DNA from 2 places in the Wenzhouxiangella sp. XN201 genome. Region 1 is predicted to be linked to the other one. Evidence: predicted binding sites of a transcription regulator. Region 1 holds the regulator's gene; the other holds the start of a gene.
The links. The regulator sigma-54, encoded in region 1, starts transcription at its own class of promoters, with help from an activator protein. The targets are predictions, from matches to a motif close to TGGCANGNTNCNTGCTT.
Positions count from the first base shown of each region.

Region 1 (7,300 bases):
GGTGTCGTCGTGCCCGTGCAGCGTTGTTCAGAGGCGCCCTGGTCATTGCTTGTCGGCCAGCAGCCGTCCGTGGCGTTCGACGAATTCGGCCGCGGCGTCGAAACCTTTCATGCGCAGCATGAAGTCGCGCACCGCGGCCTCGGCGATCACCGCCATGTTGCGGCCGGCCAGTACCGGCAGGTTGATCTGCGGGATTTTCAGATCGAGCACCTGGCGCTGGCTGTCGTTGCCCTTTAGGCGGTCGATGTCGGCGTCTGCCTCGCGCGGCATATTCAGGTGAATGATCAGGCGCAGGTATTTGCTGGCCTTGATTGCCGCATCGCCGAACATGCGCCGGATGTTGAGAATACCCAGGCCGCGGACTTCCAGGCATTCCTTGAGCACCGGCGGGCAGGAACCTTCGACGATGTCGGGCGTGAGCTGTGTGAACTCGGGCGCGTCATCGGCGATCAGGCGATGGCCGCGAGTCAGGAGTTCGAGTGCCAGCTCACTCTTGCCGGTGCCGGACTCGCCAGTGATCAAAACGCCGATGGTGAAAATCTCCATGAACACGCCGTGCAGGGTCTCCCGCGACGCCAGGCGGCGTGAGATCTGGTATTCAAGGAAATTGACCAGTTCCCAATCGTTCTGACTGGAGGTCAGGACCGGGGTGTCGGTCTCGCGCGCCTGTTTGAGCAGATCGTCGGCCACTTCCAGGCTGTTGGCGACGATAATCGCCGCTGGACGGGCGTCCATGATGCGCGCCAGGGTTTCCCAGCGGGTGCGCGCATCGAGGCCTTCGAGCCAGTCGTATTCCTCGCGCCCGATGACCTGGATGCGGGTCGAATGAATGAGATTGAGAAATCCGACCAGAGAGGGCCGCGAGTGGAAGCCGGTCGGCTCGAGTTCGCGCCGGACTGCTTCCGACTTGCCGTTGACCCAGTGCAGGTCGAGGCGGTCGGAAAACTGCTCGTAGAGCTCTGCCGGCGTGACGCGCTGACTCATTGCGCCGCGGTTTCGGCCGGGTTTTCCGACAGCAGACGCAGCAGCTCGTCGGCGTCGTCGATCTGGCGCAGGGCATCGCGCTGGACTTGCCGTCCGAGCCGGTCAGCCATCTCGGCCAGCAGCTTCAGGTGCGAGTCGGTGCACTGACCGGGTACGGCCAGTGCGAAGAACAGGTCGACTTTCTCGTGGTCGGGGGCATCGAAGTCGATCGGCCGTTTGAGCCGGATCATCGCCCCGGCAACGGCCTCCTGGTTGTCGACCCGGCCGTGCGGGATGGCCACGCCGTGGCCCAGCCCGGTCGAGCCCAGCCGCTCGCGCTGACACAGGCTGTCGAAGATTTCGCGAGCGTTTGCACTGCCGGACGCGTTGGCCAACAGTTCGGCCGCCTTCTCCAGCAACGTCTTCTTGCTCGATACCGAAACATTGATCGCGATGCGATCGTTCGCGAGCACGTCCACTAGCTGCATCGGTTCAGACCCCTTCCTGGTCGGGTTGCCCGCTAGCCGGCCTCGGCCGGCCTCGTGGCGCGGTGATCGGTGACCTTGTCCTTGTGCCGGCGGACCTGGCGATCGAGTTTGTCGATGAGGGCGTCGATGGCCGCATACATGTCTTCTGCCGCAGCGTCGGCATGGATTGGATTGGTCCGGCCACCAACGCTGATCGTGCCTTCGGCGGTATGCACGAGTTTTTCGAGGTGAAGCACGAAGTGTGCTGAAATCAGGTGGTCGAAGTGGCGTTCCAGGCGTTCGGTCTTCTCGGCCACGTAGGCCCGCAGGGCCTGGGTGATTTCAACATTCTGTCCGCTGACTTCGAGTTGCATCGACTTGCTCCTTGTTTCAAGAGTCCATGTTAATACAGTCGGCGATTGCGGTCAGCCTGCATGCAGGCGTGCCGCCCGCCGACGCTGGGCGGAGCCCGGTATCCCGAGCTGTTCGCGGTACTTGGCGACCGTTCGCCGCGCCAGCTTGATGCCGGATTCGGCGAGGTGGTCGGCCAATGCCTGGTCGGACAACGGCTGGCCGGGAAGTTCCTCACTGATCAGCTTGCGCACGCGGGCCTTGACCGCGGTGGCGGCCACCTGTTGGCCGTCGCTGGTGTCGATGCCGACCGAGAAAAAGAACTTGAGTTCGAAGGTACCGCGCGGCGTATGGGCATATTTCTGGGTCGTGGCGCGTGACACCGTCGATTCGTGGACACCGACCGCTTCAGCCACCTCCCGCTGCAGTAGCGGTTTGAGTCCGGTTTCGCCCTCGCGAAAAAACTCCTGCTGGTGTTCGACGATCGCGCGAGTCACCGCCAGCAGGGTCTGATTGCGCATCTCCAGGCCGCTGATCAGCCAGCGGGCTTCCTGCAGCCGGTCGTTGAGATACTTCTTGTCCTGGCCTTTGGCCTGGCGAGCCATGCGCACGTAGAGATCATTCAATCGCAGGCCCGGGTCATTGTCCGGATTGAGGGTCACGCGCCAGCCGTCTTCGGCCGGGTGGACGTAGACATCGGGCACCAGGTAGTTCTCGTCGTCGCTGCCGAAGCGCGAGCAAGGGTGCGGGTTGCAGCGCCGGATGACATCGAGGGCGGCGTGAATCTCGGCCTCGCCGACGCCGGTGGTTTGCACCAGGCGCTTGATGTCCTGCCGCCCCAGCGTCTCCAGGTGGTGTTCGACCAGGTGACAGGCCAGGCCCAGTGCATGCGTGTTCGAGGGCATGGCCCGCAACTGCACCAGCAGGCTTTCACCCACGCTCCGGCTGGCGACACCAATCGGTTCGAAGTGCTGGATGCGTTCCAGCACCGCGGCCACTTCCTCGATGCTGACCAGGTACTCCGGCGCCAGCGAGGCGCGCAGCGTGGCCAGGTCGTCCTGCAGGTAGCCCTCTTCGTCGAGCGCGTAGATGATGGCACGGGCTATGGCCTCGTCGGTTTCGCTGAAACCCGACAGGTTGACCTGCCAGAGCAGGTGCTGCTGCAGCGATTCGTCGGCACGGTCGCTGATGAATTCGTCGTAGTTGGGCGCCGGGCCGGAAGTGATCGAATAGCCGTCCGGCAGGTCGTCGAAGCCGTAGTCCTCTTCGTAGTCGACCTCGCTGTCGAAGTCGCTCTCGTCGCCGGTTTCGCCCGTATCCTCGCCCGTATCCTCGGTCCGTTCCAGCAGCGGGTTGGTATTGAGTGCTTCGCGAACTGTTTGCCGCAGTTCGATGCGGTTGAGTTGCAACAATGCGATGGCTTGACGCAGCTGGGGTGCCAGCTTGAGCTTCTGGCCCAGCTTGAGCTGGAGACGGGCACCCTGTTTCATGGCTTCGATTCTACTCGCACGGCAAGTATCGGGCCAGTTGCATCGCCGTATTTCCGGCCTTCATACCTGGAAACACGGCAGGCACGGAGAACACTGAAGTGCATTGCGCTCGGGTTTCGAATTGAGCTGCTTCGTGTCCGTGAATTCCGTGTCTTCCGTGGTTTCCAAACGGGTTTGAGCTACAGTCGGAATTCGCGTCCCAGGTAGACATCGCGGACGTTGTCGTCGGCCATCACCTCGGCGGGGCTGCCGTGGATGAGCAGGCGGCCCTCGCTGATGATGTAGGCGCGGTCGCAGATGCCGAGGGTCTCGCGCACGTTGTGGTCGGTGATCAGGATGCCGATATCGCGCTCGGTGAGATGGCGCACGATCTGCTGTATCTCGCCGACCGAAATCGGATCGACGCCGGCAAAGGGTTCGTCGAGCAGCATGTAGGAGGGGTTGGTCGCCAGCGCGCGGGCAATTTCGACACGGCGCCGTTCACCGCCCGACAGGCTGATCCCGGACTGGTCCGAGAGGTGGGCGATGCCGAACTCTTCCATCAGCCGTTCGAGCTCCTGCCGCCGGCCGTTGCGGTCGAGGTCCTGGCGCAATTCGAGCACGGCCATGATGTTTTCAGCCACCGAAAGCCGGCGGAAAATCGAGGCTTCCTGCGGCAGGTAGCCCAGTCCGAAGCGGGCACGCTGATTCATGCTGGTGCGGGTGATGTCGCGGTCGTCGAGAACGATGCGGCCACCGTCGGCGGCGACCAGGCCGACGACCATGTAGAAGCAGGTGGTCTTGCCGGCGCCGTTGGGCCCGAGCAGGCCGACGACCTCGCCGGTGTCGACCTGCAGGGACATGCCATGGACCACGGCGCGCCCGCGGTAGCGCTTGGCCAGTTGCTCGGCGATCAGCACGGCTCAGTCCGGCTCCGGCGGGTCTTCGTCGTCTTCCCCGATGGCTTCGGGCTCGACGGTCATCTGAATGCCGCCGCGACCCTCGGTTTTCTGGGTGTCGAGGTTGTAGACCAACTCGCTGCCGGAAAAGGTGCCGCGCGGCTCTTCGATATAGGCGTTGCCGATCAGGGTGACGGTGCGTGCGAGCAGATCGTAAACGACCTGGTCGGCATGGCCGGTGGTTTCCGTGCCGTCTTCGGTCAGGGCCTGCCAGCGGACCGGTTCGCCGAACAACTCGACGCGTTGCAGGCCGTTGTCGCCACGATAGCTGAAGCCTTCGTCGGCCGTGACTTCCAAGCTGCCGCGGGTGATGCGCACGTTGTCGCGCAGGTGAGTGGCTCCGCGCTCGTGGTCGTAGGTGGCGTCTTCCGCGTCGATGCTGATGCGACCCTCGAACTGGGCTTCAGCCGCCGTTGCCACCATCATCGCCAGCATCATCGGCAGCCATATCGTCGCTCGTATCCGGCTCAAATTCGCCTTGTACACCATCGGTCAGTTCCAGAAGATTGTTGTCCAGCTCGATCTTGAGACCGCCCGATTGCAGAATCGATCCAGCCTGCGTGATTTCAACGGGGGTATCGGCGGAAAGTATACGCGTGCGGCGATCGTAGCGCAGGCGCTCGGTGCGGACCCTGAGCTCGCCGTGCCTGGCGCGGTGGATGAGCTCGATGTCGCCTTCGAGAATCAGTACTTCCTGATCGCGCAGCACACGGGCATTGGCGGCGCTGCCGCGCCAGTCCGCGCCCTCGGGCTCGATGTGAAACTCAGGGGCTTCTACCCGCGCCACGCGTTCGGCCCAGACATGCTCCAGACGCGGTCCCGCCAGCACCAGCTCGACCCGGTTGTCGGCATCGCGAAAACGCGCCGAGAATTCGGTCAGGGTGTAGTCGAAGCGCGTGTCGGGGACGCTGGTCGGTGGGGTGGCGCTGCGGTCGGTCGGCATCAGCCAGCGAATGCCCAGTGCCAGGATCAGCGCCAGGCAGGCGGTGAGCACGATCCGCCAGGTCACACGAAGCGACCCTGCCAGGCCTCCAGCAGGCCATGCCCCTGGAGGATGAGTTCGCAGACCTCGCGCACGGCGCCGTGGCCGCCGGGCCGGGTGGTGATGAAATCCGCCCGCTGACGTAGCCACAGGCTGGCGTCGGCGGGCGCACACTTGAGGCCGCACGCGCGCATCGCCGGCCAATCGACCAGGTCATCGCCGGTGTAGGCCAGATCGCCGCCATGAAGTCCGGTGCGCTCGAGTAATTCGTCCAGTGCCCGGGCCTTGTCCTCGCGGCCCTGGATGACGTGGGTCAGGCCCAGTTCATCAGCGCGGCGGTCGACGATGGCCGACTGCCGCGCAGTGATGATGGCCACTTCGATGTCGTTGCTGATCAGGCCCTTGATGCCGAGCCCGTCGCGGGTGTGGAAGGTCTTGAACTCACGGCCGTCGTCGGTATAGCCGATGCGGCCGTCGGTCATCACCCCGTCGACGTCGAATACCGCCAGGCGGACTTTGCCGGCGCGTTCAAGCAGGTCATCGCCAATGCTCATACGACCCCCGCCTGGAGCAGATCCTGGAAGTTGAGTGCCCCGACCAGGCGCCCGCCGTTGCCGGTGACGAGCACGCCCTGAATACGATGGTTCTGCATGATCTCGACCGCGGCGGCGGCCAGCTCATCCTGCCCGATGGTGCGCGGATCGGCGGTCATGATGCGCTCGACCGGCGTGTGGCGGATATCGGCCAGCTCGTCGACGTGACGACGCAGGTCACCATCGGTGACGATGCCGACCAGCTGATCGTCCGTGTCGAGCACGGCGCACAGGCCCAGCCTGCCTCGCGTCATCTGCATGATGCACTCGGCGATGCTCTCGCCGCTGTGGATGGTGGGCAGGTCATCACCACTGTGCATCAGGTCGGAAATCCTCAGCAGCAGCCGGCGGCCCAGGCTGCCGGCCGGGTGCGAGCGGGCGAAATCATCGGCCGTGAAGCCGCGAGCATCGAGCAATGCGATCGCCAGGGCATCGCCGAGGGCAAGCTGGACCGAGGTCGAGGCGGTCGGTGCCAGGCCGAGCGGGCAGGCTTCCCGATCGACGCTCGTGTCGAGATGCACGTCGCTGTGCTGAGCCAGGGTTGAATCCGGATTGCCGGTCATTGCGATCAGGCCGACGCCCAGGCGCTTGAGACCGGGGAGCAGGCGCAGCAATTCTTCGGTCTCACCCGAGTTGGACAGGGCCAGCACGAGGTTGTGCTCGCCAATCATGCCCAGGTCGCCGTGGCTGGCCTCGGCCGGATGGACGAAGAAGGCCGGCGTGCCTGTCGAGGCCAGCGTCGCGGCCAGCTTGTGGCCGATGTGACCGGACTTGCCCATGCCGGTGACCACCAGGTGGGAGCGGCATTCCAGGATCAAGCGGCAGGCCGAGACGAATTCCTCGCCGATGCGATCGCTCATCGCCCGGATGGCGGTTGCCTCCGTGTCGAGTACCTCGGTGGCCGTGTCGAGCAGGCGCCGTGCGTTGATCTTCATGGCCCTGATTCTAATCGACTATCGAGCGAGCAGGGCCTGCCACACGACCAAAGCCTGATAGCCGAGATAGCTGGCGAACAGTAAGGCGGCCGCGGGGCGATTGATCCGGCCGTGACCGATACGGCGCCAGGCCAGCAAGAGCAACAGGACCGAAATGGCGAACATCGCCAACATGTCGCGGTGCAGCAGCGCCGGCTCGATGGCCATCGGCTGAATGACTGCGGCGAGGCCCAGGACGCCCAGCAGATTGAACATATTGGAGCCGAGGATATTGCCGATGACCAAGTCATCCTCGCGCCGGTAGGCCGAAGCAGCGGCCGCTGCCAGCTCCGGCAAGCTGGTCCCGAGAGCGACCACCGTCAGTCCAATCACCGCATCGGAAACGCCGACAACCATGGCCAGCGTGACCGCGCCCTTGACCAGGACCTGGGCACTGAGCGGAAGCAGCACCAGGCCGACGATGGTCCACAGGATGGCCGAGCGCATCGGCAGTTTCTCGGGTACTTCCCCGGTCAGTGCCACTGCGACCGGATCGCGGCCGCCGCTCCTGATTCCCAGCAGGATCATCGCGCCGATCAGCA
Region 1 covers NZ_JAAIVI010000020.1:330,375-337,674, forward strand. The annotation lists gene hprK (HPr(Ser) kinase/phosphatase) at 43-984, opposite strand; gene G4Y73_RS10930 (PTS sugar transporter subunit IIA) at 981-1,451, opposite strand; gene raiA (ribosome-associated translation inhibitor RaiA) at 1,484-1,804, opposite strand; gene G4Y73_RS10940 (RNA polymerase factor sigma-54) at 1,856-3,271, opposite strand; gene lptB (LPS export ABC transporter ATP-binding protein) at 3,451-4,170, opposite strand; gene lptA (lipopolysaccharide transport periplasmic protein LptA) at 4,174-4,647, opposite strand; gene lptC (LPS export ABC transporter periplasmic protein LptC) at 4,613-5,218, opposite strand; gene G4Y73_RS10960 (phenylphosphate carboxylase subunit delta) at 5,215-5,745, opposite strand; gene G4Y73_RS10965 (KpsF/GutQ family sugar-phosphate isomerase) at 5,742-6,719, opposite strand; gene G4Y73_RS10970 (calcium/sodium antiporter) at 6,738-7,300, opposite strand, start outside.

Region 2 (7,300 bases), on a different contig from region 1:
GCGACTGCAGAAAGTGCTGGCCCGGGCCGGGCTCGGCTCACGGCGCAAACTCGAAGCGCGCATCGAAGCCGGCGAGATCCGCGTTGACGGCACGGTGGCCGAACTGGGCACGACCGTCGGCGAAGGCAGCCTGGTCGAACTCGATGGCCGGCGCTGGCGCATCGCGACGCAGCCGACCGATCACCGCACCCTGATCTACCACAAGCCCGAGGGCGAGATCACCACCCGCAGCGACCCCGAAGGTCGGCGGACCGTCTTCGACCGGCTCCCAAAGCTCGACAGCGGTCGCTGGATCGCGGTCGGCCGGCTCGATATCAACACGGCCGGCTTGCTGATCCTGACCACCGACGGCGAACTGGCTCACCGCATGATGCATCCGAGCGGCCAGGTCGATCGCGAATACCTGTGCCGGATCCGCGGCTCGGTCGACGACGCGCAGATCCGGCGCCTGCTGGAAGGCGTCGAACTCGACGACGGGCCGGCGCGTTTCAGCGACGTCGTGGCCGGCGAAGTGACCGGTGGCCACAGCTGGTACACGGTGGCCCTGATGGAGGGCCGTCAGCGCGAGGTGCGGCGCCTGTGGGAGGCCGTGGGCGCGCAAGTGGCGCGCCTCAAACGGGTCCGCTTCGGGCCGGTATTCCTGCCGGCACGGGTTCGCCAGCGGCAGTTCGAAGAACTGCCGGCGGCCGACCATCGCGTCCTGCGCGAAGACGTCGGGTTGCCTGCACGGGCCGTGGAACTGGTCCTCGAGCCGGCGACCGGCGGCGACTGAGCGCGCCGCCAGGCCGGCAATCACTATTCAGTAAGCGGCATCAGGGTCAACTCCACCCGCCGGTTGGCCGCCCGCCCCGCATCGGTGTCATTGGATGCGACCGGGTGATCGGGCCCGTAGCCGTAAGTGGCCATCCGCACCGGATCGATATCCTGGGACTGGAGGTAGCGACCCACTGCCTCGGCCCGACGCCGTGAAAGCTCCATGTTGTAACTGCGCGATCCGGTCGAATCGGTATGGCCATCGATGACCAGCACTGTGCTTTCATACTCGTCGAGCACCAGGGCGACTGAATTGAGCACCTCGTAGAAATCCGACTTCAGACTGGCGCTGTCGAAATCGAAGGTGACGTTGCCGGGCATGTTGAGAATGATCTCGTCGCCGCGGCGTGTCACGCTCACACCGGTACCGCGCAACTGCTCTCGCAATTCAGCTTCCTGGCGGTCCATGTAGTTGCCGATGGCCGCCCCGCTGATTGCGCCCACACCGGCGCCGATAGCCGCTCTCTTGAGTCGGTCACCGCCGGAAATCGCACCCAGGACCGCGCCGACACCGGCACCGATGGCAGCCCCCTGCGAGGTGCGGGTGCCGCGCTCTTCTCCGGTATACGGATCAGTGGTCGTGGCGCACGCGGCCAGAACCAATACCGCGATGATGATCGACAATTTCGAGAATCGATTTGTCCACTGCATGAGGGTCTCTCCTTTGAGGTTTCCTGCATGGGCCCCTTGTACTCGGATTCCATACTCCCACCCATAGTTCAACCGCGGCTTAACCACGCCCGCTCAAGCATTATCAAGCCAGCGATACAGGGTCCGACGCCCGACCCCGAGCAACGCCGCGGCACGGCGCTTGTTACCGTCGACTCGATCGAGCACGTAGCGCACATAACGCGCGCGAAGCTCGTCCAGGCTTGGCAGCATCTCACCTTCCTGAAGCAGCGACTCCAGCGGATCGGCCGTATCGGCACTGTCTGTGTCATGCCGCGGTTGACGCACGCGCTCGGGCAAGTGGTCCGGTCCCACCACCTCGTCCTCGCAGAAGGTCACCGCGCGCTCCATGGCGTTGCTCAGCTCGCGCACATTACCCGGCCAGGGATAGGCCCGGATCAGGCTCAGGGCCTCGTGACTGATCGATCGGGCCGGCCGCTGGCGGGCAACAGCATGGCGCGCGACGAACTGCATCGCCAGCATTTCCAGGTCCTCGCCCCGATCACGCAGGGGCGGGATCTCGAGCTGGAAGGCTTCCAGCCGGTAGTAGAGATCCTCGCGAAATTCGCCGGAACGCACTTCCTCGGACAGATCCTTGTTGGTGGCGGCGACCAGGCGGACATCGACCTGATGCTCGCGATCGGCCCCCACCGGGCGGATGCGACCGTCCTGCAGCGCGCGCAGCAGCTTGGCCTGCAGCGAAAGCGGCATCTCGCCGATTTCGTCGAGAAACAGGGTGCCGCCGTCAGCCTCGCGGAACAGGCCGCCGCGCGCCCGGTCGGCGCCGGAGAACGCGCCCTCGGCATGTCCGAAGAACTCCGACTCCATCAGATCGGCCGGGATGCCGGCACAATTGACGGCCAGGAACGGTGCTTCGCTGCGCCCGCTCTCGGCGTGAATCGCACGCGCGACCAGGTCCTTGCCGGTTCCCGATTCACCCGTTACCAGGACGGCACCATCTGCCTTCGCCACCTGTCGCACCCGATCGTAGAGAATGCGCATCACGCGGCTCGATCCCTGCATGCCGTGAAACGAGGGGCTGTCGAGCAGCTCGCGGAAGCGGCGAACTTCCTCGTGCAGGCGGCGATTGTCGACCAGGCGCCGGACGCTGAGGACGAAGTGATCCATATCCAGCGGCTTGGTCAGGAAATTCTCGGCGCCGGCCTGCAGCGCGGCTACCGCCCGCTCCACGGTGCCGTAGGCGCTGATCATCAGTACCGCCGGCGGCGCATGCCTCTTGCGCAATGCCGCCAGCAGGCCCAGCCCGTCCATGCCCGGCAGCTGCAGATCGCTGACGACCAGATCGGGCTCGAATTCGTCGACGATCGCCAGGGCCTGTTCCGCGCTGTCTTGCGCATCGACCGCCCAGCCCTCGGCCTCGAGTTCCTCGACCAGCAACTCGGCCAGGGTGTGGTCATCTTCCACGACGAGGATGCGCGCAGATCGGCTCATGTCACCTGCCTCGGAATTTCCAGCTCGAAACGACTGCCGCCCAGCTCATCGCTGCTCAGCACGTCGATGCGGGCAGCATGCTCCTCGGCCACGCCACGCACGATGGCCAGGCCCAGGCCCGTGCCCTGTCGCCCCTTCCCGGCCGTGTGGAAAGGCTCGAAGATCTGTTCGCGCTGTCCGACCGGAATGCCGGGACCGTCATCCTCAAAACTGATCGTGACCGAGCGGCTGGAATCTCGAACGCTGACCCGGACCCGGTGTTCCGCCGCTTGAACGGCATTGCGTGCCAGATTCAGCAGGGCATGCTCCAGGCGCGGCGACCAGCCCTCGACCAGCCAGCCGCCCTCTTCCGAAGGCCCTTCGAGTGTGATGCCGCGACTTTCGCATTCCGGGCGGAGCCCGGCAAGAACGCGCTGCAGCAAGCGCCCCAGGTCAACCGCTTCGGGCTCGCTGCGGTCGCTGCGTGCAAACTCCATCAACTGATTGATGAGCTCGCGCGTGCGATGGACCTGGCGCCGAATGCGGTCGAGGCGACGCTGTGCATCCGGCGAGAGCGACGCTTCCCGCTGCAGCCGGCGCGTATCGCCGTCGATGACGGTCAGCGGCGCGCCCAGCTCGTGCGCAACGCCGGAGGAAAACTGGCCCAGACGAGCCAGCCCTTCCTGGGCCAGCATCCGCCGCTCCATGCTCCGCCGCTCACGCCGCTGCTCGGCCAGCTCGCGGGCCATGCGGTCGAGACCATCGAGCATGCGATTGAGCGCGGCCGCCACCCCGGAAAACTCGACCGGACCGCCGGGATTGGCCCGGTGCTCGCGCTCGCCGGCCTCGATCCGCGCCATGTCCTCGACCAGGCGGTCGACATGACGCCCCACCGCCAGGCGATGACCGATGAGCACGATAACCAGCATCACGATCATCACGCCACCCCAGGCCAGCCAGCTCTGCGTCTTGATTTCGTCGAGGCGCCGGGCGATCTCGCTTTCAAGCCGCACCACCTGCAACAACCCGGCGATGCGCCCGGCGGGATCGTTGAGCGGCACGAAATAGGAAAAAACATCTTCCCCGGCCAACTCGGCGTAGCGGCCCATCTCTTCACCGATCTGGACCAGCTCGGCGGCTTCGACCTGCTCGCGAGGTCCGGGCCGGGCCTCGCCGGCCACGGCAATGCGTCGGCCACCGGCATCGTAGACGTACGCGCCGTATACGCGGCCGATCTCGAAGACCGCGTCGAGGGTCTGTTCGACACTTTTCAGGTCACCCGCCTGTAACGCCTGCTCCACGGGTACTCGCAGGGCGCGCGCCACCAGTTCGATTTCCTTTTCCAGGCGGCGTTCGACCAGGGTCTCGACCGCCTCATAGGTTGCCCAGACCACCAGCGTGCCGAACAAGGCCAGCGGCAACACAAGCAGCAGCACGAGCTGCAGGCGCAAACTTCGGAGCGGTGTCAGTACTGTCACATGCGCCATTATGACACATCAAAAAGGCGATGCGCGTAGGCGGCCCACTCCAACCCGTTGTTTTCTGGTGCCTGAAACGGCTGGCATGCGAGTTGCAATTATGAAACCGCAAGCAAAACACACAACCAAGTTCAAGGAGTCAAGACATGACGCTTCGCAATACCCTCAAACTGTTTACCGTTACCGTTGCACTGCTGTTCGGCATGGCCGCCATGGCCCAGCAAGGGCAACAGCAGGCACAGCCTGAAACGATTGATGTCAGCGACCAGCAGCTCGAGCAGTTTGCCGAGGCCCAGGTCGAGATCGCCAGCATCCAGCAGGACTTTTCCGCACGCCTGCAGGAAGTCGACGATCCCGAGAAGGCCAACGAGCTGCAGCTGGAAGCCAACGAGGAAATGACGGCCGCGGTCGAAGAAGCCGGCCTGGACGTCGAGTCCTTCAACCAGATCGCGATGTCGATCCAGAATGATCCGGAGCTGCAGCAGAAGCTGACCGAAATGCTCCAGCAGTAATTCGCCTGAGGCGAATGTCTCGGCCCCGCCGAGACCTGCATAAGAAGAAAGCCGGGGCGGTCCACCGCCCCGGCTTTTTCTTATCCCTAGTCCCTGGTCCCTGCCTCAAGGATTGTAGATGGTCCTTCCACCGCTGGCGTAACGCTCCAGCACCCGCGCTGCCGGTTCCCGCAGGATGCCGGTCCGGACCTCGATGCCGCGCCGCTCGAGCGCTTCGACCCACTGCGCCGGGCGCACCCCCTCGTCGAAACCGGCCGCCTCTGCATCGGCCTTGATCGCACCGCACAGCACCGAATGGACACCCGACCAGGGAATCGCACCCAGGCACATCGCGCAGGGTTCACAGGAACTGACCAGCTGCAGCGGACCCAGCCGCGTGTCGGCCAGGCTCCAGGAACCCATTCGGCGCTGCGCCAGGCTGAGTGCGACGATCTCGGCATGTGCGGCCGAACACAGCTGTGGCTCAACCCGGTTGACGCCAAGCGATACCACCTCGCCGGTCGCCGCCACCACAACCAGGGCACCGAAGGGACCACCGGTATCGTGCCGTACATTCTGTTCCGACAGGCTGACCGCCGCGGCCATGCGCTCACGCGCTGTCGGCAGGCACACCGGCAATTTCGCCGAGAACTCGGTTACCCAGTCGGGCAGATCGACCCGGAATCCGTTGACCGCTTTCATGAACGCCTCCTGTGCAGCGCGGCAAACAGGGCAACGCCGGCCGCGACCGAAACATTGAGACTTTCGATCGCGCCGGGCATCGGAATCTCGACCAGTTCATCACAGTGCTCGCGCGTCAGCCGCCTGAGACCCTTCTCCTCGCTGCCGAGCACCAGTGCCAGCGCACCGGACAGATGGCCATCGAAAAGGCTGCGACCGCTACCGGCCGCCAGGCCGACGCGCCAGATCCCCTGATCGGCCAGCAGGCGCAGACTGCGCGCCAGGTTGGTCACCACGACCAACTCGACCCGTTCGGCCGCACCCGCCGCCGCCCGGCGCGCTGCCGGCGTCAGGCCGGCCGCCTTGTCCTTCGGGATGATCACCGCCGTCACACCGGCCGCGGCAGCGGTACGCAGGCAGGCGCCCAGATTACCGGGGTCCTGCACGCCGTCAAGCACCAGGAACAGGGCCTGTTCGTCAATCTCTTCGGCCAGTTCCTGCAATCGCCGGTCGTCGCCGGGCTGGCGCGGATTGAACTCGGCGATCACACCCTGATGGCGGACCTTGCCAGCCATGCGGTCGAGCGAACGTTCATCGGCATGTTCAACGGCAACGCCAGTCGAGCGCAATGCATCCTCGAGCGAGTCGAGCCGACGACCGCCCGGCTTGATCCAGGCGCGCACGATCCGTTCGGGAGCGTTGCGAACCAGCCCCTCGACAGCGTTGATACCCATCGCCAGTTCGCGTTTCATGTTCGCTTTGCCGTTCAGTCGTCCTCTTGCTCGAAGAGCCGAAAATCGATCTTGCGCTCTTCGAGATTGACAGCGATGACCTCGACACGGACGCGGTCGGCGAGACGATAGCGAATGCCGCGGCGCTTGCCGGTCATGCTGGAGCTGACCGGATCAAAATGGTAGTAGTCGTTGGGCAGTGCCGTGACGTGGACCAGGCCGCTGACCGCCAGGTTGTCGATCTCGACGAACAGGCCGAAGCTGGTCACGCCGGAAATGATGCCGCCGAATATGTCACCGACATGGCGCTGCATGAACTGGCACTTGAGGCGCTCCTCGACATCGCGCGAAGCGTCTTCGGCACGCCGTTCGGTCCAGGAACAGTGCCGTCCCAGCTCCTCCATACGTGCGTGACCGTAGTGGAAGTCACGCTTTTTCAGGTTGCGGCACAGGTGCTTGATCGCACGGTGCAACAGCAAGTCGGGATAGCGTCGGATCGGCGATGTGAAATGCGCATAGTGCTCGAGCGCCAGCCCGAAGTGACCTTTGTTTTCAGGCTGGTAGACCGCCATGCTGAGGCTGCGCAGCAACTGCGCGTTGACCAGGGACTCGTTGGGCTGGCCGGACAGCTTGTGCTGGATGGCGGCAAACTGCTGCGGATCGGGCGTCTCCGACCAGCGTACCTGGATGCCGTTGACACGCAGAAACTCCTCGAGCCCCTCGAGCTTGTCCGACGGGGGCGGTTCGTGAACCCGGTAAAGCAGGGGCAGTTTGCCGCGGCCGACGAACTTGGCCGCCTCGACATTGGCCGCGACCATCAGCTCCTCGATCAGGCGATGCGCGTCGTGGCGCTGCTGCAGCCGGATATTGGCCACTCGCCCATCCGTGTCGAATTCGAAATATGCCTGCTGCGAGTCGAAATCGAGTGCGCCGCGCCGTTCCCGGCGACGGAAGAACAGCCGGTAGACCTCGAACAGGGCCTGCAGATTGCCCAGCACGTGACCGA
Region 2 covers NZ_JAAIVI010000017.1:1,381,731-1,389,030, reverse strand. The annotation lists gene G4Y73_RS06735 (pseudouridine synthase) at 5-772, shown strand; gene G4Y73_RS06730 (OmpA family protein) at 796-1,464, opposite strand; gene G4Y73_RS06725 (sigma-54 dependent transcriptional regulator) at 1,558-2,934, opposite strand; gene G4Y73_RS06720 (ATP-binding protein) at 2,931-4,400, opposite strand; gene G4Y73_RS06715 (DUF4168 domain-containing protein) at 4,538-4,903, shown strand; gene G4Y73_RS06710 (nucleoside deaminase) at 5,009-5,584, opposite strand; gene rlmB (23S rRNA (guanosine(2251)-2'-O)-methyltransferase RlmB) at 5,581-6,315, opposite strand; gene rnr (ribonuclease R) at 6,330-7,300, opposite strand, start outside.
Region 2: G4Y73_RS06715 (DUF4168 domain-containing protein) is a predicted target of sigma-54. The motif match lies at 4,473-4,489, and genes of this name have one in related genera.